Regions from separate parts of the Nostoc sp. DSM 114160 genome, predicted to be linked through region 1. Evidence: riboswitches for the same ligand, from Rfam matches in the RefSeq annotation. Region 1 holds a riboswitch; each other region holds the start of a gene.
What was found. Region 1 has a riboswitch for cobalamin ahead of NSTCB13_RS03910 (DUF1636 domain-containing protein). Riboswitches for the same ligand answer to the same signal wherever they lie in the genome.

Region 1 (7,195 bases):
GGACAATGGCAAAGTTTACTGTTAGCGACTATTTATTGCTTCGTCTGGAGCAAATCGGCATCAAGCATATCTTTGGCGTTGCTGGAGACTATAATATGGAATTTCTCGACTATATTGTTAACCACGATGGCATCGAGTTAATTCCTACTTGCAACGAACTTAACGCATCTTATGCTGCCGATGGTTATGGTCGGATTAATGGTGTTGCGGCATTAGTAACTACCTTTGGTGTTGGTGAACTCAGTGCTATTAATGGTGTCGCTGGCGCTTATGCTGAACACGTTCCGGTTGTAGCGATTACTGGTGCTCCTGCAACTAAAATTCAAGCTCTTGGTTCACTTGTCCATCATACGTTTGGTACTGGTGATTTTTCAATCTTTGCCCGAATGTATCAACAGGTAACGGTGGCTCAAGCATATTTAACAAAGGAAAATGCAACAACGGAAATTGACAGAGTTTTAGGTATCTGTTTGCTGAAGAAATTACCTGTTTATATTTCCATACCTATGGATGTTGCTCTCACAGAGGTTTCTGCACCATCTGATTTGTTTATACCCCCTGTATTTCAGAGTGATGGCGCTACAATAGCAGAAATAGTTGATGTCTGTGTAAATATACTGGAAAAAGCTTCCCAACCTGTGATTATTGCTGATATTGGTGTAGCTCGTTATCACTTGCACGAACAATTGCGAGAACTGCTAACAGCTACCGGATACCCTTATGCCACGATGAACATGGGCAAAGGATTGCTAGAAGAAAGCCACCCCCAATTCATCGGCATATATAATGGTGCTGCCAGTGAGGAATCTGTTAGAAAACGTATTGAGCAGGCAGATTGTGTTTTAACTATCGGTGCTTTGATGACTGATTTCAACACAGGCAAGTTTTCTGCCAAACTCGATCCCAGCCAAACTATTGAAGTGCATGGGGAGTATGTAAAAGTTAAACATGCTTTATACAACAATGTCGCTATGGCAGATGTGCTTTCTGCTTTAAGCCAACGGTTGCAGCACCGCGATCCTCAAACGCTTTACTTCAAATCAGCAACAGAGAATTTAGATCCTGGTTTTATAGAGCCTATCGTTGGCGACTCTTCGGCACCGATTTCGCAGCAACATTTTTGGTATAGATTTGCTCATTTTCTCCAAGAAGATGACATTATTGTTGCCGAGACTGGAACTTGTTTGTTTGGCGCTTCTACCGTTCCTTTACCAAAAGGAGCTACTTTCGTTGGGCAAGTACTTTGGGGATCGATTGGTTACTCTGTTGGTTCATTACTTGGTTGTGCGTTGGCGAAGCCCACCGCAGGTATCGCTGCATCACAACGTCGCTCTATCCTACTAGTTGGTGACGGGTCTTTCCAAATGACTGCACAAGAACTTTCAACCATCTTACGCTATAATCTAAAACCGATTATTTTTTTACTCAACAATGATGGATATACTATAGAGCGTGATATTCACGGTGAACGTATGCCCTATAACGACATTCAACCTTGGAATTATCATCAGCTTCCTGAAGTTTTCGCTGGCAATGCCTGGGCAATTAAAGTTAGTACCGAATCCCAGTTAGACAAAGCATTACAAACAGCTCAACAAAACCATGACCAACTTGCTTTTATTGAGGTTGTCATGGATAAAATGGACAGCCCAGAGGTTCTGTTGAAAATGTTACAACAATAAAGCAACATACTGCCTCATCAACTTACATCTAGTTCTCTACCTTGGCTTGATTTATTAGGTACAGAATACGGCGATGCTTTGTGTTGTTCGCTCAAAATTGTAGATGTCCACCCCTTAAGTTCTAACTGATACAGTTAAAGTAACGTGAGTTCGACAAGCCCTTTTTTGACCTCTCCCCCAACCCCTCTCCGAGACGGAGAGGGGAGCCAAAACCCTAATCTTTCGTAGCTCCTCCCTTTGCCTGTGGGAGAGGGAGGTTGTCCGGGAGAAGTTCATCGAACTCCTAAGAAACAAGGCAGGAGGCAGGAGGCAGAAGTTAGAGGGGAAGAGGATTTGACTTGTTTCTTTCGCCCTTCCCGCAGGTGCGCCTCCGTTGGAGACTCACGTTAAAGTAGTCAAGATGCACAGTATTTTATCTAGTTGTCGTCCAGTTTGAGCGTGAGCGCAAAGTTTGCTGTTTCGTATTCTCCGATAACCCTAGTGTATGATCGATAAGGTTATTCGGTTCTGGTGGGAGTCAGCCACCAGAGGTAACGGGGAAAGTTCGGTGCAAATCCGGCACTGTCCCCCCGCAACTGTGAACTAATTTGAGATTCAGGAACTAAATCGAAAATCTCAAATTGAGTGAGTCAGGATGCCCGCCGAAATAGATTTATTAGTTTCACATATCTGCGAGGTACAGATGACTACGACTGTAAATATTTCCCCAACCAGTCCAATGGAAGTTGCTGAACATACTTTATTTGTTTGCAAAACCTGTGCCAGTGTTTGGCAAAATGGAAAACGCTTAGGTGAAAGTGGTGGTGAAAAACTTTTACACCAACTTCAGCAGCTGGCACAAGATTGGGAGTTACGAGATCGATTCCCGATTCAGGAAGTTGAATGCATGAGTGCTTGTAATCGTTCTTGTGTAGTTGCCTTTAGTGCCAAAGGCAAATTAACATATTTATTTGGTGATTTAGCCGTTGATGGGAGTGCGTCTGCGGTATTGGAATGTGCTAGTCAATACTATGCTAAAGCAGATGGTTTGCTGCCTTGGTCAGAACGTCCAGAAGCGATGAAAAAGGGGATTTTAGCAAAAATTCCACCTTTATCTTAATGATGCGCGTTTTGATTCTGGGTGGGACGGGTGATGCAGCAGAATTAGCTGCCAAAGTTACGACTATCCAAGGGTTAGAAGTAATCACCTCTCTAGCTGGCCGCACCCGCGAACCGTCAGTACCGCTGGGCGATTTACGGGTTGGAGGCTTCGGCGGTGTGGCTGGATTGGCTAGCTATCTGCGAGTCATGCAAATCGACTTATTAATTGATGCAACCCATCCTTTTGCTAGTCAGATTTCCTGCAATGCGGCAGATGCAGCAACGGAAGTTGGAGTCCCCCGTTTGATGTTAATCCGTCCGCCTTGGGAAAAAGAAAGTGGCGATCGCTGGATTGAAGTTGACAGCGTTGCAGCCGCAGCAACCGCGCTGCAAAATCAGTCAGAGCGAGTGTTTTTGACAGTTGGTAAACAGGAACTCGCCGCTTTTGCTCATTTGGAGAAAATTTGGTTTTTGATGCGGATGATTGACCCTCCTAGCGATGATGCTTTAGTACCGCCGGGGATCGTATTGTGCGATCGCGGCCCTTTTACTCTCAATAATGAAAGACAAATTCTGATTCAGAATAACATTGATACCATCGTCAGCAAAAATAGCGGTGGCGATGCCACAAAGCCCAAGATAATTGCAGCGCGAGAACTCGGCGTAAAGGTTGTGATGGTAAATCGTCCAGCGATCCCGCCAGGGGAGCAGGTTAGTAATGTTGATGCTGCTTTGGCGTGGTTATGCAATCGCTGCTAAGGAAATAGCCAAGATTGATAATACTATCTTTCCTTCCGTATAATACACGGGAGCCTTCTACAAGATCCGCGATCGCAGTAACGACTTCCATGAAAAATCTAACTCTATCTGCCATAGCCCTCGTCACCACATCTGGATTAGTTTTCGGGACAATGCCATCTGCTTCTGCTTTAAGTTGGAGTTGGAATTATTCTGGTACTGGCATAGAGGCGAATGGTACTTTCACCACTAATGACACCCCTAATGATTTGGGTTTTTACTTAATTACTGGAATTACTGGTACGCGAAATGGTGAAACAATTACTGGTTTGCAACCCGCTGGGACTCCGATCCCAGGAAACGAACCTTTTAATGTTGATAATTTAATTAGTCTTAATACTCAGCAGTTAACAGGTGATGGTTTTGGGTATTCCACTTCGGGAGGAAACTATTCTAGTCCATTTTTTGCGAGTTTTTTGCCGACACCAGGTTATTTAGAGGTATTTTCTGCGCCGCCAATCATACCAGGTTTTGAAAATTTAGGATTAGAAGATAGTGAGTTACCTATTAGTTTTTCTGCAACTATAGTCACTGTTCCTGAACCTACTTCTATCCTGAGCTTACTCATTCTTGGTACTCTTGGCACATTTTCAGTACTCAAAGGCCACAATCTATCCAAATTTACTCAGAAGAAACTCGAAAAAGTTTCCTAAAACCATCAATAACAATTCAAAATTGTACCCTTATAGGGATCTTGCTACGCGTTTATGTGGCGGCCAAGATGCCATTGGTGTCAACTTAAGTTAAAAAGCCTTTTCAAATCTCGTTTCCAGCCTAGAGGCTGGAAATGTTGCTCTTGGCGGCTCTGCCGCCAGCAAGGGAGGCGGAGCCTCCTTGACGGCATTCCCAGTCGGAGACTGGGAACGAGACAATATCTAAAAGCTGGTTATAGGCTGACTTTCACGTTAAGTTGACACCAATGGCAAGATGCTCACCCCACAATATTGGATAATTTATTTCTTGGAGTTCCCTTAACAATGCAAGCCACCGCATTAACAATGTAAGCCACCGCATTAACAATGCAAGCCACCGCATTAACAAGGCCGCCGATCCATTAACAATGCAAGCCGATGCATTAACAAGGCCGCCGATCCATTAACAATGCAAGCCGATGCATTAACAATGCAGCTGCCGCATTAGCATTGTAGGGTATGGTCAAATTTAATTCGCGATTAATTAATGAAATACTGTACTAAGTGTTGACGTTCGGTCTTAGACTCTTAAATTTACTAGAAAACTTGCGATTTTTCTATGGTTCATTGAAACATACAGATTAAAGTAATATAGCAACGGTGGTATCATTGCATCCAAATGATACCGTAATTTTGTCTAGATATAGAATTCTATCGCCTGCTGACGATAGACTATTTCTAAAAGGAGTTTGCTGCAATGTCCACAACACCAACTACTCGATTAATTTTAGAGACTTTACTTCCCCATCTGAAAGTAGCAGCAGCCTATGCCCATTTTCTACAACCAAAAATTGCTGCACTTCCTGCCAAAGAACAAGCAAACAACTTTTTTAGTGCCGCCCTTACTGATGCAGATGTGGCTATTCAAAATCTAGTAGAAGTAGTATTACTAGGAACTTTTCCAGATATTCGCTTTTATGGTGAAGAATATGAAAGTTCTAATAATACCAAATATTTTCGCGCTATCGAACTCGGTTCAGAAGGTGATTACTTAGTAACACTTGACCCGATTGATGGTACGAAGTTTTATATGGATGGACATTCTAATTACCAAATTATTCTCAGTATTCTAAATGCGGATGACTTTGAAGCAGTAATTGCCATTTCTCCTGCCCAAAACGTTTATTTTTACGCCCTTCGAGGTGAAGGTGCTTTTAAAGGCACGCTAGACATGAACTTAGAAGCCTGTGCCCCATTAGATATAACATCCGCCAAACCTTCTATTTTATTGGGATGGGGAATGAATTCCATCGCACATTTATTAAAAGATCGATATAAAGTAATCGATATAGCGAATGATTACTCTAGTGATATTCAAATTCCCAATCTCAATGGTATTCTCAGTGGCGATTTGAGTGGAGCAGCGATTAAATCGGGCAAATTTCTTGATAGTGCTGCACTCGCTTTTATTGCAAAAGAGGCTGGCTGGATTGTAACTACTCTGGACGGTTCGACTTTACCGCCACTGCATACTTGTCAAAATTATAGTATGCCTGGATTGATTGTAGCTGCCTCAAAATCTGTTTATCAAGACCTGCTGTCAGCGCTGCAAAGCGTAGCTGTTTGAGGGTTAATCAATATCGGGTACTGTTACATTCACAGATTGATGTTGAAGGTAAGCTAGTCGAAGGTATTCGGTCTAGATCGCAAATGAAAATGTACTCTCAACGACTCTGTTTAGAACCACTAGAACCATATCATGCCGAACTGCTTTTTAATGGATTACAGAGTGCTAGTATATACAAGTTTATTGAAGATGTGCCGCCACAAAGCGTTCAATTGCTTCGCGATCGCTACGTGGTTTTGGCACGTCGTCAATCACCGGATGGAACGGAGATTTGGTTGAACTGGGCTGTCTGGTCTATTGTGGAGAAATGCTACGTTGGATATGTTCAAGCAACAATTACTATAGATAATAGTGCAACGCTTGGATATGTATTTTTCCCTAATTTCTGGGGAAAAGGTTATGCGCTCGAAGCGGTGAAGTGTATGATTAATTATTTAGTTGAGACATACAAAAATCTTGATTTTAGTGCTGACGTTGATGTAAAAAATCACCGTTCTATTGCCTTACTACAGAATCTAGGGTTTGTCAGATCGACATTTTTTAAAAATATTGAGTCTAACCAAGATGAATTCAACCACGAAGTACAGTACCGCAAACATTGATAGATAATTAATTCAGATAATACCACTTTCTATAAATCTCACCCCGCTTTTTGCTGAGGGTAAAAGCGACTGGATACCGTATTCCACGACTTAATAATTCTTTTGAACAAATGAAAATCTGTATTGTTGGCGCGGGTGCGATTGGTGGATATTTAGGGGCGAAATTGGCACTGGTAGGTGAAGAGGTGACATTAATCGCGCGTGGTTCTCATTTGGAGGCAATTCAAAAAAATGGGCTGAAGTTACTTATGGCAGATGGTTCTAGCCAAATTGCTACTCCATTTCTGGCAACTAGCGATATCCAGTCAGCAGGGGCGCAAGATGTAGTAATTTTAACTGTGAAGGCTCACAGTGTAGCCGCGATCGCACCTTTTCTCCCAGCACTCTACGATGCTCAAACAATGGTGGTGACAGCCCAAAATGGCGTTCCTTGGTGGTACTTTCGTCAGCATGGCGGTGAGTTTGAAGGTACGCGGATTCAATCTGTCGATCCAGATGGGATTATTGAAACTAGTATCGGTGCTGAACGCGCCATCGGTTGTGTTGTTTACCCGGCAACTGAGATAATTGAACCAGGTGTAATTAAACATATTGAAGGCGATCGCTTTACTCTGGGTGAAATCAACGGTAGTAAAAGCGATCGCATCCAATTATTGGCACAAACTTTAAAACAGGCAGGATTCAAAGCACCAATCCGCAATCAAATTCGCACGGAAATTTGGATCAAGTTGTGGGGAAATGTGGCATTTAATCCCATCAGTGCCTTAACTGGTG
Region 2 (7,195 bases), on a different contig from region 1:
CATTGCTGAGGAATATCTGTAAGGAGCAAATTTTGCCAAGGGGTTAGCCTAAGAGTTCCACTACCGTATTTTGCCGCTAAATCTGCTAAACCCCGCATCTGTCTACTTTCCAATCGACCAAGGGGCAAGACGACACCAATGTAAAATAAGCCTTGCTGACGTTGGGGATGAATGCCAATATGCTGATATTTCTCCCCCTTCCCTTGTAGGGAAGGGGGTTGGGGGGTTAGGTCTTTTCTGATTTCAGTGTACAAAAGAGAAAAAGGTAAACGCTGCTCAACTTCTTGGAGATAATTTTCACAACCCAAAGTATTCAATAACTCTCTCAAACGTGGCCGGCGCTTACTCGTAGTATGACTATAAGCTAGATAGACATCTGCCAAAGCTGCTAAGACGGGCAAACATTTTTCTGGTGGTAGTAAAATTCCTGTATCGCTGGGGGGTTGACCCTTCTCACCAACACTGAGAGAGAGCCGAAAATAAACATTATCGTTAAGTAAGACAGCTGCAAAGGCGATATCATTCAAGCGATCGCCCACCTGAATTATCCCACCACCATCAAAGCAAACGCTAAATTTGGCCGACAGTCTCGAAAGCGCCGGATGTGCAGCAATATAATCATCCCAACCTTGAACAAAAGGGCGAGTATCGATTAATTCCTGGGGGTCGATACCAGCAGTTGGACTGGTCATAATATTGCGGATTTGGTCTACAACAGTATTGTCAGAACCCAATCCCATATTTTGGAGGTATTTCAGAACCTCAGCATTTATCCCCGTGCGGATTTCACGGACTTGCAGGTTAGCTCGATTAGTCACATCTAGATAGCCGCCACCGTACTGTTCTGCTATATCTGCGATCGCACGGCACTGCTGACTAGTAATAATTCCACCTGGTATTCTAACGCGAGATAATATCCCATCTGCGGCAGGAGTAGCATAAAACAAGCCGGGACAAGTGGCAAATCCAGAAACCAATTTTAGAACTCCTTCCCCGTGCAACGCAGGGAGTAGACGGTGAGTGTGTCTTGAGGACATCCTGAGAGTTGGCATTCTGACTTGGGTCATCCCATCACAGCTGCGGCACAGTCCCGGAATTTCACCGGAGTTTCCCAACTCTCAGCTTTAGTAATTTAGACTTTGTTGAGGTTATAGATATCAACCAGACATCATCCAGATAATCATTTTACATTACTATGGCGATAAATTTTAACTGAGCTTATCCACTACCGATCGCAAGATATAGTTCTTGAAGCTAATCTATAAATTGAATTTAGTCATGGCTCAGGCAGGAATGCTTGCAATACGGTTCGGTTAAAGGGGAAAGGGGAAAGGGGAATAAAAAACCTTTAACCGCAAACCCATTTCCCTTTTCCCCAAAGCTAATTCTGAGTTCAAAATGCTTATCCTAACTGTATTGGGAATGCTTGAGCCTTTTTGCTGAAAAACTTGCTTTAGAAAAAGTTAGGCGATCGCCGCTTCACGAGTAGCAACTTTGCTAAACTGATTTACTGGACGAGGTAAACCAAGATTTTCGCGCAGGGTTCGTGCTTCATACTCTGTACGGAACAGACCGCGACGTTGCAATTCAGGAATTACCAAGTCTACAAACTCATCCAATCCTCCCGGCAACCAGGGCGGCATAATATTAAAGCCATCTGCCCCGCCATTGACAAACCAATCTTCTAGCTGATCGGCAATTTGTTCTGGTGTGCCTAGAATCTGACGATGCCCACGCGCTCCAGCTATCGACAAATACAGTTGTCGAATCGTGAAATTTTCTCTCTTAGCTAGGTCAATCAGAAGTTGCTGACGGCTTTTACCCCCGTTAGTCTCTGGTAGCTCTGGCAACGGCCCGTCCAATGGATAGCCGGATAGGTCAAATCCACCGATCATTGAGCCAAGCAAATTTAAGCCGACCACCGGATCGATCAACTCCTGAATTCGATCGAATTTGTCCTTAGCTTCTTGCTCAGTTTTGCCGATAACTGGGAATACACCTGGCATAATCTTAAGATGCTCAGGTGAGCGCCCGTATTCAGCCAGTCTCCCCTTCACATCTTGATAAAAAGCCTGAGCTTCTGCCAAGGGTCTGCTGGGCAGTGAAAATTACCTCCGCCGTTTGTGCAGCCAGATTCTTACCATCCTCGGAAGACCCAGCTTGAATAATCACCGGATAACCCTGGATAGGACGCGCCACATTTAGGGGACCGCGTACTGAAAAATGTTCGCCTTTGTGGTTGGGAACGTGCAGTTTATTTGGATCGAAGTAAATACCCGATTCCTTATCATGTAAGAAGGCGTCGTCCTCCCAACTATCCCAGAGTTTCGTGACTACATCCACAAACTCTTTCGCACGCTGATAACGTAGGGTATGTTCCATGTGCTTTTCCCGATTGAAGTTCAGCGCTTCAGCTTCAGTAGCAGAAGTTACAAGATTCCAACCTGCACGGCCACCGCTAAGATAATCTAATGATGCAAACTTGCGGGCGAGGTGATAAGGCTCGTTGTATGTAGTCGATACTGTCGCTGTCAAACCAATGTTTTCCGTTACTACAGATAAAGCCGACAACAGGGTGAGAGGTTCAAAGTGGACGAGTTTGCCATTTCGGCTCAAAAGGTCGGCGCTTTGATTGCGGTCGCGCACAGCCACACCGTCGGCAAAGAAAATCATGTCAAATTTGCCGCGTTCTGCCGTCTGTGCCAGCTTTTTATAATGCTGAAAGTTCAAACCAGCATTAGCTTGCGCTTCGGGGTGTCGCCATGATGCTACGTGATGACCAGTACTGGGCAAGAATGCGCCTAGTCTAAGTTGAGGTTTTTTCGTACTCATGCTTTTTTCTGTAAAATCGTTGTGTTTTTAAACGCATAGGCACGCAAAGTTAAGCCAGTGCGTTGCGCGGGTTCCCCGCGTTGTAGCAACTGGCGTAGCGCAGAGGAATGCAGAGTTTTGCCGAATTTATGCAATGTTGTACTAAGGTGTTATGAGTTAAATCACGTTAGTTTTTGGATTTTGAATTGCTTACACTGGCTGGGGTTTGAGTAAATCTGTTTTGGTAACAAATTCACTGAATGTACTTGCAACCTGCTGCGGTAATGCGATGCCTGGTGTTTGCACTGGTAAGCGAGGAAACAGTAATTCTGCGACTCGATAGGCTTCTTCGAGATGGGGATAACCTGAGAAAACGAAGGTATCAATTCCTAAATCGGCATATTCCAGCATCCGCGCTGCAACTGTGTCTGGATCTCCGACTAAGGCAGTCCCAGCGCCGCCACGTACTAAGCCAACACCTGCCCATAAGTTGGGGCTAATTTCTAGGTTTTGGCGTTCGCCTTTATGCAGTTGAGCCATCCGGCGTTGTCCTTCTGATTCCGATTCAGAAAACCGCTGATGTGCAGCTGCTATGGTTTCATCATCGACATACTGAATCAGTTCATTAGCTGCATCCCAAGCTTTTTGCGTAGTTTCGCGGACTATGACGTGCATCCGAATCCCAAAACGTACCGTTCTACCTTGTTCTGCTGCTAATCGGCGTACTTTTGCAATCTTTTCGGCAACTCGATCTGGTGGTTCACCCCAAGTTAAATACACATCAATGTGTTTGGCAGCAACTTGGAGCGCCGCATCTGAAGAACCGCCAAAATACAAGGTGGGATAAGGCTTTTGTACGGGAGGAAATTGGAGTTTTGCGCCTTGAACTTTGAGATGGCGACCACTATAGGTTACTTCTTCACCTTGCATGAGCGATCGCCAAATTGTCAAAAACTCATCTGTCAGTTCATAACGCTGGTCACGATCTAAGAAAATCCCATCTTTTGCAAGTTCTTTGGTGTCGCCACCAGTGACAACATTCAGAATAATTCGACCATTAGAAATCTGGTCAAAAGTCGCAGCCATTCTCACTGCTAAAGAAGGCGACATAATTGCCGGACGAAAGGCTACAAGAAACCGTAAGCGTTCTGTAACTGAAATTAATGAAGTAGCGACAATCCAAGTATCTTGTTTTTGTCCGGTACCAATCAACATCCCGCCATAGCCCAATTTATCAACAGCTTGGGCGATTTGCTGCATATAGGGGTAAGTGGCTGCTCGTCTGCCAATTGTAGTACCTAAATAACGTTCATCTCCCTGGGTCGGCAAATACCAAAAAACTTCCATTTTCTTATCTCCTGGCGCTATTTCTGGCTAATGGTTTCCGGTGTTATCGCTGCATATTGTTCGCTAGTCAGCATCGCTTCCTTAATATTGATGGGTTTAGGAATCACTTTTTCTTTGGCAAATAAATCTGCAATTTTCTGTTGTTTTTCCATAATTTCAGGCGTAATTGGTCTTATACCGTAAGTTCGCCTTTCAACCATTGTTGTTAAAATATCTTCATCAATTTTGAGGTGAGGAATAGTCAGTTTTACAACTTGCGATCGGTTTTTTTCAGCCCATTGACCTGTGTTATCTATCTCCTCAAGAACTAATCGCACTAATTTCGGGTTTTCTGTGGCAAATTTTCGCGCTGCCATGTAATATCCGCCCTGAGTAGAAATGCCACTAGCATCTCTCAAAACACGAGCATTTGCTTTTTTTTGGGCCACGGCTAAATAAGGGTCCCAAGTTACCCAGGCATCAATTTTGCCTTGAATAAAAGCATCACGGGCTTCTGAAGGAGGGAGGCTAATAGCTTGAATATCACTATATTTCAAACCAGCCTCTTCCAAAGCTTTTATTAATAAGTAATGGGAAGCAGAACCCTTTTGAAAAACTACTTTTTTACCTTTGAGATCGGCTAAACTCCGAATCGGTGAATTCTTTTGAACGATAATTCCGCTTCCTTTACCAGTACTGGGTTTATTACTAGCAATATAAACTAAAGATGTGCCAGCCGCTTGGGCAAATATCGGGGGAGTCTCGCCTACAGAGCCAATATCAACCCTGCCTACATTCATTGCTTCCATCAGTTGTGGCCCGGCGGCAAATTGCGCCCATTCCACAGAAATACCTAAAGGCTTTAGACGTTTTTCAATCGATCCTTTAAGTCTGAAAATATCCCCAGAACTTTGATATCCCATTCGGACAACTTTGGTTTTCAAACTAGTGGTTTGATTTGCTGAATTTGGGTTTTGGACTGAGCAACTAATTAAGGTTGTTGAGATTGTTAATAATCCAGGTAAAAGGAATAATGAAAAACGTTGAAAAATCTTAACTTGTGGCTGTTTGAAAACGGGAATCATGGACGTGATACTTTGTTTTTTAATTTGCTTTTGGACTTATTTGGCTATGCCTATGTTCGGTTGTAGAGGCGCACATCTCATAGGTGTCAACTTAAGCTAAAAGCTTTGTCAAATCTCGTTTCTAGCCTCTGGGCTGGAAATGCTCTTCAATTGCGGCTCTGCCGCCAGCAAGGGAGGCGGAGCGTCTAGGACAGCATTCCCAGTCTCAGACTGGGAACGAGACAATATCTAAAAGCTTTTTTTCGGCTGGCTTTCACGTTAAGTTAACACCTATGCGCACATCTGTACGCCTCTAGTGTTGTATTGCTCGTAACCTCAAGATTTAAACTTTTTGAAGCTGAAGGTTCTTTTGGAACAGTTCTTGAACATTTTTCCAAGCATCGGCAGCAGCTTCGGCATTGTAGCTGGCGCGATGATTGCAGAAAAAGCCATGTCCTGCACCGGGATAACGGAAGATAGCATGAGTAATCTGATTTTTCTTCAATTCAGCCTCAATCTGTTCTGTATGTTCTAAGGGGATTCCCTGGTCATCAAGACCAAAGAAGGCGTAAATGGGGCCTTTAATCTCTGGAGTGCGGGTGATGGTTGGTTCTCCACCGCCGGGAGTTGAGTTGGGAATCCCGCCACCATAGAAGGAAGCTGTAACTTTAATATCTGGTAAGGTGGCAGCTAGATAAACAACATGACCACCAAAGCAAAAACCAATAGAGCCGATCGCATCTCCTTGCACATTTGGTAAAGTTCTTAGATAGGCGATCGCAGCTTTAATATCACTCAATATTTCCTCGGCTGTTGTCTGCTCTTTATACCCTCTCCCTTGTTGGACATCTTCAGGAGTGTATCCCCCCTCAAAACCGGGAGCGGTGCGTTGAAATAAAGTCGGTGCGATCGCCACATACCCCTCTTTGGCAAATTTCTCAGCAACTTCTCGAATGTGAATATTAACCCCAAAAATTTCCTGAATCACGATAACGGCTGGGAAGGTTCTTTTTTGTGCTGGTTCAGCCAAGTAAGCATCAATTTGCAAATCTCCGTTAGGAACTTTAACTTGAGCAGTGCGAATTTCTGTGTTTGTCATCTTAGGATTAGCCTGTAATTGCTTTCAGGACGCGATGTTTTATGGTAATTTTTGTACAATACTACTTAAAATATATCGATTTGCCGTAGTTTTAAGAGTAGTATTTCACAAACAATGTGCAAAGGCAAGTCCTTTGATTTAGAGATGTAGATGAATATAAGACCATACCAAGAATCTGATGCTGAATTAGTCAGTGCTTTGTGGGATGAGGTGTTTCCTAATAACCCGTCGCACAGCAGCCCAAAATTGGTAATCAGTCAGAAGCTTGCTGTACAGCCAGAGTTGTTTTTCGTTACTGAGATTAACTCTGTGATTGTAGGGACTATCATGGCAGGATATGACGGGCATCGCGGTTGGCTATATACAGTTGCAGTCAGTCCTCAGTATCAACGGCAGGGTATTGGTAGCAAGCTAGTGCAGCACGCAGAGAAGGTATTAATAGCGATGGGATGCCTCAAAATCAATCTCCAAGTTCGTGTCTCCAACGCAGAAGTAGTTGAGTTTTATAGAAAACTTGGCTATCTCATTGAAGAACGCATCAGTATGGGAAAGCTTGTCGTATAGATGTTTGGTGAGTTTGAACAGAAAAACTTTAAAAATACGCCAGGATTACAGCAAAAGGTGATTGTAGGCATACCAAATTTAACCCAAATTAGGAGAAAAATTTATGAAGCTTAATGCAGTTCATCATATTCAAGTAACCTATCCTCTGGAAGTGGAGGATGCAATGCTGTTTTTTTATAGTAAAGTTTTAGGATTGACTGAAATTGCCAGACCTGATGTCATCAAAAATGATTCAGGAGCGTGGTACAAATTGGGAGATATTGAACTGCACGTTAGTAGAGAGAAAAACGCCAATAACCAAGCATCAAGACGGCATTTTTGTTTCCAAGTC
Region 3 (7,195 bases), 130 kb from region 1:
AGTTCCATCAGGATAGGTATAGCTAAGATTTTGAATTGATATTGGATTATGATGCATTAAAACAATCTAAACAAATATTATTTCCGCCAGTAAATAGCCTGACCCAATAATGCTAAAACTATAGTCAAACTCAAAGCCACAATGTCATTTCGTCCTCCTGACGAGACTTTTTCTATCATCGGTGGGACTCCTTGATAACCTCGTGATAGCATCGCCTGATAAACTAAATTTCCCCGGTCATAAGTGCGGATAAACAACGCTCCGATCGTGTTGCCAACAATTAAACGTATCGAGCGATTGCTGTTCATCAGGTTTCGGGACTCGGCTGCTCGACGCATCGCGTTAAACTCACCTATTAATACGCTGATATAGCGATACATAGATGCCAGAATTGCTACTAGTAGCGGTGGGGTTTTCAGTTCCAGCAGGGCATGAAGTAGTGCTGTTACTGAAGTTGTTAACGTGAGTAAATTTAGTATCAATAGCGATAGCAATGCCTTAAGCGTTACACTACCCAAAACAGTTAGCCCCACTGTCGTAATCTGTAATGGCCCCCAAGACCATAAAACTTCGCCACCACCTCGAAATAAAGTCCCCAGGAGAACTACACCAATAAATGTGAACTCTACTGCCAACCGTTTCAGTAGTACTGCTAAGGTGACTCGACTCAGTAATAGCAGGCAGACTAAAGCTAATCCATAAATAGTCCAAGTCCACCAGTGGCCATCTGGTGTTAAGACAGTGGCGAACACGAACAACAATGTACATAATATCCGGGTACGGGGAGCAAGTTTGTGCCAAACAGTAGCCTGCTTGCTATCGATATCCAGCACAAATGCTCCAATGTGCAACAGCATGATGTTAAGTTCCTATTTGTATTTAATCTGCTGCATCTGAGTCGGAATAGCCATCATGTGTGGAAGGTGAAGTTGAACCACGCACGACTAGTTTGCCAATACCCCAAGCCAAGCCAAAAGTTACTAGTGTTCCAACTAAACCAGCTAAGGGAGTGGCGATCGCCTCTGGTACACCTCTGAGAGCATACTCATCAAATATGCCGTAAAAGGGTAACTTACGAGCTGGCGTATCTTCATGTGCCTTGCTATCAAACTTCAGGTCTTGTGAAACTCTATCTAACCCATCTGGGTTTTTGCTAGCTAGCGGCGAAAGGAAAATTGCAATCAGCAGGGCAATACCTAAGCCAGCGATGACAAAAGCACGGTTACGCGATCGCGAGATGTTGCTACTCATAAGCATTCACTCCTGATTCATTCGATTTAACTATCGATAACGGGTCTAAATCCCTTTACAAAAAATAATTACGAATTACGAATTACTTTAATACCGAGACAGAGGACGAGAGGTTGATACTTTCGTCTTGCGGGGCGGGTCGTAAAGTAATTCAGGTCGAGTCCGCCAAATGAAACTGAGTGCTACTACAGTAATCACTGCCTCGCCAATACCAATTAGAACGTGCCAAGAAGCCATTGCTGTGAAAGCTACCGCTAGAGGAACTGTCCCAGAAATTGCAAGTTCCAAGGCACATATAATTGAGGCTACGACTACGCTTGTCCAGGCGGCGATCGCCGCGCCAATAACTAATCCAGATAAGCGATCGCGTCCAATAGCAAATCTCACTGTGCGATAGAGATAGTAACCGCCAAACGTACCAATTAATCCCATGTTAAAGATGTTGGCTCCTAACACGGTCAGTCCACCATCTTGAAACAGAACACCCTGCACAATGAACACTGCAACCATCACTAGCGAACCTGCCCAGGGCCCTAGTAAAGCTCCTGCCAGCGTTCCACCCAAAAGGTGTCCAGACGTACCTCCAGGAATCGGGAAATTAATCATTTGGGCTGCAAAAATAAAAGCTGCACAAACTCCCATTAAAGGTACGGCTCGTTCTTGGTATTCTGCCTGTGCTTGCCTTATAGCTAGTGCAATCAAACCGATAGCAATTATCCAGGTGACAAGGATAACAGGTAGATTCAAAAAGCCATCGGGAATGTGCATCGCTAAATGCGGCTGTATTATCCAGTACAGCCAGCCGAAGGACGAAATACCCGCGAACGCTACTATGTTCATAATTTAAGAAGTGTTCTTTGCAGCCAGATTATTTAAGGGTCTAGTTTTTTAGTAGACCATGTATTTTGTATAAACTTCAATCCGGTAGGGGGGCATAAAATTTGTAGTGCGATCGCCTACGGCGGACGCTTGCGCCATCAAAGTAATGGCAGCAACACGAAAAAATGATGCTTGCACACAAGCAATAATTGCTTTCTTTTCACAGATACGGTATCTACGATCTGATTTAGTACGGTTTACCGCACTTATTTGCATTGTCAAGTATTTGCAAAAAATATTCACATATAGTTATATTTAGTTACATAAACCAGCAAAGGAAAAAAACATGACTAGCAAAGGCTTCACCATCAACGAACTCGGTTAACTCAACAACTTTGCAGTTGAACCAAAAGTTTATGTAGACCAAACTCCAAGAGTTGGCTTTACCGAGTATGCTGAAAAACTCAATGGTCGTCTGGCAATGATTGGCTTCGTCTCACTTATCGCTGTGGAAGTAATCACCGGACACGGCCTGATTGGATGGCTGACAAGCTTGTAAATAATTTCGACTATTCAAAAATTACATTCAATCAACCCATAGAAAATTAAAGGAGAGTTATGAGAACTGATTTTGATTTCCCTAAACAAGATTTGATTGGCCCCGTTGTTTTCCGACCTGATTTCACCAACTTTGAGAAAATCAATCTTAACCAAGCTTGGTCATTGTTTTTCACCGCAGGTCAAGATGACAAAGCACTTGGACAAGAAATTGAATTAGGCAAGTTTTTTACTAACCTTTTAATTGCTGTAGGAGTAACAGGAATCCTTTGGGGAACTTTCTTCAGCAATTTGGGATAAGCAATTGTATAAGCGTGTTCAATCGAATAAATTCGCTTGAAGTCTTGGTAAACAAAACCAAGACTTCTTTTAAATATATAGTGATGTCTGAGTTTGAGGCTTGTTTCTGCTTCAAAAAGATTTAAGTCCTGATAGAAGCATTGTCTTTCATTATTGAAATTTTCTAACTGTAAAATTATTAAAAATTGCGAAATAATTCTACTATTCGTTGTTGCACTCGTTCTCTAACTACTCCTGACTCAGCAGATAACCCATTAAATAACATCTCATATATCAATGGTATGCCCAACTCTAACTCTTCTAAAAGTGTACGCTGGCTAAATATATCTTGGGGTTTGCCTTCTAAAATCAGTCGCCCTTTATCCATAACAAAAATCCAATCCGCCCACCGATAGACTAAATCTAAATCATGAGTTGCCATTATTAAAGTAGTGCCATCTTGATGAATTTTTTTCAGAGTTGCTATCAAATTACGAGTATGTTTGACATCTAAATAGGCAGTAGGCTCATCCAGCACTAATAGTTCTGGTTGTAGTACCATCACATCTGCAATAGAAACTCGCTTTTTTTGTCCCAAACTCAGATGATGTACTGGTCTTTGGGCTAAAATAGTTAGTCCAAATTCAACTAATGTTTGCTCTACTCGCTGTTGAATTTCCGATACTGGTAAACCCAAATTACACAAACCGTAAGATATATCTTCTTCAACAGTAGAAGCTACTAATTGTTGTTCTGGATCTTGAAATACTAACCCGACATTTTGCCTTAATTTAGCCAGATAATTCCGATTATAACTTAACGGTTCACCACGCCACCGAACAATTCCAGAATCAGGTTTATATAGACCATTAGCTAGTAAAAATAATGTTGTTTTACCACAACCATTCTGACCAATTAACGCACATCTTTTACCTAATGGAATGTTCAATGTTACACCATTCAAAGCTGATTGTTGTGCGCCAGGATAAGTATAATATACCTGCTCAAATTGAAGTAAATATTCCTGCATTCCGCCAAAAGTCCAATCCTATTAATACTACACAGCCGAAAATCGCTTCGATAATATACCGTAATTGAGGACGATAGCGACTCTGATGCCAAACTCGAAATTCACCAACAAAACCTCGTGCTTCCAGTCCCAGAGAGAACTGACTATATCGTTCTAAGGTTCGCTGTAATAGTTGTCCGATTAGTAGTGCTAAACTTTTCATTCCACTACGCCAAGTTCGGTAGCCACCACGGGAATTTTGTGCTGTCCATAATTCATTGGCTGTGTTCAGCAGGATGAAAATAAACCGATACATTAGCAATAATAAATCGGTTAACAGCACTGGGAATCGTAAGTAACGCAGAGTTTGTAATATCTCTATGAAAGGGACGGTCAACATGAGAAAATATAAGCAAGAAACAGAGGCTAATGCTCTGGTTAAAAGTCCCAATGCTTGGATACTGCCACTATGGCTGATATAAATATAGAAGTGTCCGAGAGTCAATCCATACCACGAATCTAATTTGACGCTTTGTAAATCAGGAATGGCAACTCCATTTACCATCAGGGCTGGTAAACTCGTCAAACAAAAAACTATGGTGAACGTTAACAACCGAAAATAAACTCCAGCCGGAATTCTTGCATAAATTACTGTCCAAATACTCATCCAAACTATGATTAAAATTTGTACTAGCGGATGGCTGGCAAGGGAAATAGCAAGAGTAGTAAATGCAAAAATTAGTTTATGTTCTGGTGGCAATCTCCGGAGTCTATTGGTATAAGCTAAAGTGTCTATTTGCAGGCTCATTCTTCACGTTTTTGTTGTTGGGAACGTCCTTTATACAACCCAATTGCATAACCGACTACTCCAGCACCTAAAGCTGCTTGTGAAGCAAATAATAAACTTTCTATTTCCCCACTAGCTGGTTCAAAAAATGATTTAAACCAGGGTTTATATCCAGGTTGGATTTCAGTAATTGCTTTTTCGGCTTTGTCATCGGAACCTGTAAATTCGCCACCACGGACAAATATTAACGGTACAACTGCTAAAGCTAATACAGCTACTACCAACAGCCAGTTACTCAACCCTTTTTTAGACTGATTCATTTCTTTGGGGTTCCCGTTTGATTAATTTCAGCAATTCCAACTCTTGAGGATTATAAGATTGCAGCCAGTTCCACACCAATACAGTTAGCAACCCTTCACTAATTGCTAAAGGGACTTGAGTTATGGCAAAAATCCCGGCGAACTTGGTAAATGAAGCGAGAAACCCACCAATAGGTGCAGGAAAAGCTAAGGCGAGTTGGATAGAAGTGATAACGTAAGTGAGTAAATCTGCGATCGCAGCCGCTAGAAATATGGCAATTTTTTGTTTACCACCCAACTTGATTGTCAGATTATATATCCAGTAAGCGGCAAATGGCCCGGCGATCGCCATCGAAAAAGCATTTGCACCTAGCGTAGTCAAGCCGCCATGCGCTAGTAACAAAGCTTGAAACAACAATACTAAACTACCCAAAACCGTCATAGTGAGGGGGCCAAACAGCACCGCACCTAACCCCGTCCCTGTAGGATGAGAACAGCTACCCGTGACGGAAGGGATTTTTAATGCTGACAGCACGAAAGTGAAAGCACCGGCCAGGCCTAGTAGCAGTTTTAGCTGTGGGTTAGCTTGGGTAATGCGAGTCAGACTACGCAATCCTAATAAAAAAAATGGTAATGCCACAATCCACCAAAAAATCGCCCACTGCACTGGTAAAAAACCTTCCATAATGTGCATGGCGTAGGCGGGCTTGGGTAAACCAACTACTAGATAAAAACTAATAACTCCCATCAGGCTTAGACTGACTAACGCCTGTTTTCTTTTCATAACCTGTACCTCGCAGATTTATGTAAACGAATTGATTCTAACCGGCGGGCATCCTGACTCACCTATTTTAGGTTCACAGTTGCGGGACAGTGCTGGATTTTCACCAGACTTTCCCCCTTGCGTCCGATGGCTGCTCCCCATCAGAACCGATTGGAGTAACTATATCACTATTACCAATTTTGAACAGCGATTTTTTCTTAATACAGCTGCCGCAATACGGTTCAGTTAAGGCTCAAACAGTTGTAAATTAGGTATTGTTTCCAAAAATGGAAATCAAGTACGGTGTATCTGAAAGTATTCTCATTAATGTATTACAAGATACAAAATACTGAGATATTCAAAGCAATAGAGATGGCTATTCCAGCAACTTCATCGAAGAAGCGATGCCTTCGGCAAGCCGCTAAGAGCGTCTACGCTAAAACTAAGGTCGAAGAGGAACGTCATCGCTCGTTACCAGCACAACTGGTAGTTTGCCTGATAATAGCAATAAGCCTGTGGTCGAGAGATTCAATGCGGGATGTACCTATTTTCAGGAGTGTCAGCTAAATGTAAAGATAAATATTTCTGAATAGTATTAATAATCAAACTATAGTAAATCTTAATCTTATATCATGTCTGGCTAATCACTTATGATTACCGGATCTGTGCAAAAATACCAAAAGTTTCTTTCCCCCTGCTCCCAGCAAGAACTGCCCTCTAAATGATAAGTCTTCAACCGGATATGATATTAAACGACCTTTCAGGGCTTCAATTCCAACTTTCATGACTATCACGCTGTTGAATGAGCATAGTCATTTGATAGTCAAAAGAGGCTTATAGAGCAATTCAGCTCCTTAGTACTACAAATGCCTAGAAGCTGAAACGCTTATATTATTTTACTTTTAAAATGGCTCAGGTCGGAGTTGAACCAACGACCCCAGGCTTATGAGTCCCTATGGAAAGCCAACTATATAAGGAGCTTCAGCTCCAGATATCTTATTTCATAGTCAGGTAATAGACACCCCCCATAGTTAATAATCGAATGGCACTAAGAAAAGCGGAAACGCTTATCAATTAAGCAGTTTGCAATTGTTTGCGTAATTCATGCCGGGGTTTGGTCATTAAGGGGTAGGCTTTGGGGCGACGTTTACGGACTCGTGGTTGATTTCTAGCTGGGCGGTCAGGAACAGCCTTGTGAGCAATAACTTTGAGTAAAGTGCGATAAATTTGGTGCCGTTTTTGAGAAGTTGCTGCTATAAGAGAGGGAATAAAGTTAATTAAATGGTGGCGAGTACCTTGCAGTGATAGGCGATTTGGAGAGGTAGTATAAGTAGTTCCAGCCGACCACATTAAGCTACGAAGTAGATTGTAAGCCAGCAAATAAACGTAAATTTCTTTGCGGATCATCGAAGGTGTTTTACATCGCAGAA

Region 2: it holds a riboswitch for cobalamin, as region 1 does, so the genes downstream of both, cobG (precorrin-3B synthase) here and NSTCB13_RS03910 (DUF1636 domain-containing protein) in region 1, are expected to answer to the same signal.
Region 3: it holds a riboswitch for cobalamin, as region 1 does, so the genes downstream of both, NSTCB13_RS03225 (energy-coupling factor ABC transporter permease) here and NSTCB13_RS03910 (DUF1636 domain-containing protein) in region 1, are expected to answer to the same signal.

Annotation. Positions count from the first base shown of each region.
Region 1 covers NZ_JBPFGO010000001.1:818,872-826,066, reverse strand. The annotation lists gene NSTCB13_RS03915 (alpha-keto acid decarboxylase family protein) at 6-1,682, shown strand; cobalamin riboswitch at 2,168-2,342, shown strand; gene NSTCB13_RS03910 (DUF1636 domain-containing protein) at 2,365-2,781, shown strand; gene NSTCB13_RS03905 (cobalt-precorrin-6A reductase) at 2,784-3,521, shown strand; gene NSTCB13_RS03900 (PEP-CTERM sorting domain-containing protein) at 3,611-4,213, shown strand; gene NSTCB13_RS03895 (inositol monophosphatase family protein) at 4,950-5,819, shown strand; gene NSTCB13_RS03890 (GNAT family N-acetyltransferase) at 5,903-6,421, shown strand; gene NSTCB13_RS03885 (2-dehydropantoate 2-reductase) at 6,532-7,195, shown strand, end outside.
Region 2 covers NZ_JBPFGO010000003.1:184,303-191,497, reverse strand. The annotation lists gene cobG (precorrin-3B synthase) at 1-1,052, opposite strand, end outside; adenosylcobalamin-variant (AdoCbl-variant) riboswitch at 1,039-1,122, opposite strand; partial or broken gene NSTCB13_RS25975 (LLM class flavin-dependent oxidoreductase) at 1,464-2,832, opposite strand; gene ssuD (FMNH2-dependent alkanesulfonate monooxygenase) at 3,022-4,158, opposite strand; gene NSTCB13_RS25965 (sulfonate ABC transporter substrate-binding protein) at 4,176-5,222, opposite strand; gene NSTCB13_RS25960 (dienelactone hydrolase family protein) at 5,545-6,300, opposite strand; gene NSTCB13_RS25955 (GNAT family acetyltransferase) at 6,451-6,864, shown strand; gene NSTCB13_RS25950 (VOC family protein) at 6,968-7,195, shown strand, end outside.
Region 3 covers NZ_JBPFGO010000001.1:685,612-692,806, reverse strand. The annotation lists gene NSTCB13_RS03275 (energy-coupling factor ABC transporter ATP-binding protein) at 1-57, opposite strand, end outside; gene cbiQ (cobalt ECF transporter T component CbiQ) at 78-857, opposite strand; gene NSTCB13_RS03265 (PDGLE domain-containing protein) at 880-1,251, opposite strand; gene cbiM (cobalt transporter CbiM) at 1,339-2,091, opposite strand; gene NSTCB13_RS03255 (hypothetical protein) at 2,140-2,346, opposite strand; partial or broken gene NSTCB13_RS03250 (chlorophyll a/b-binding protein) at 2,417-2,629, shown strand; gene NSTCB13_RS03245 (hypothetical protein) at 2,689-2,928, shown strand; gene NSTCB13_RS03240 (energy-coupling factor ABC transporter ATP-binding protein) at 3,107-3,937, opposite strand; gene cbiQ (cobalt ECF transporter T component CbiQ) at 3,912-4,724, opposite strand; gene NSTCB13_RS03230 (energy-coupling factor ABC transporter substrate-binding protein) at 4,721-5,023, opposite strand; gene NSTCB13_RS03225 (energy-coupling factor ABC transporter permease) at 5,010-5,786, opposite strand; cobalamin riboswitch at 5,813-5,952, opposite strand; partial or broken gene NSTCB13_RS03220 (transposase domain-containing protein) at 6,093-6,308, shown strand; gene NSTCB13_RS03215 (IS4 family transposase) at 6,840-7,195, opposite strand, start outside.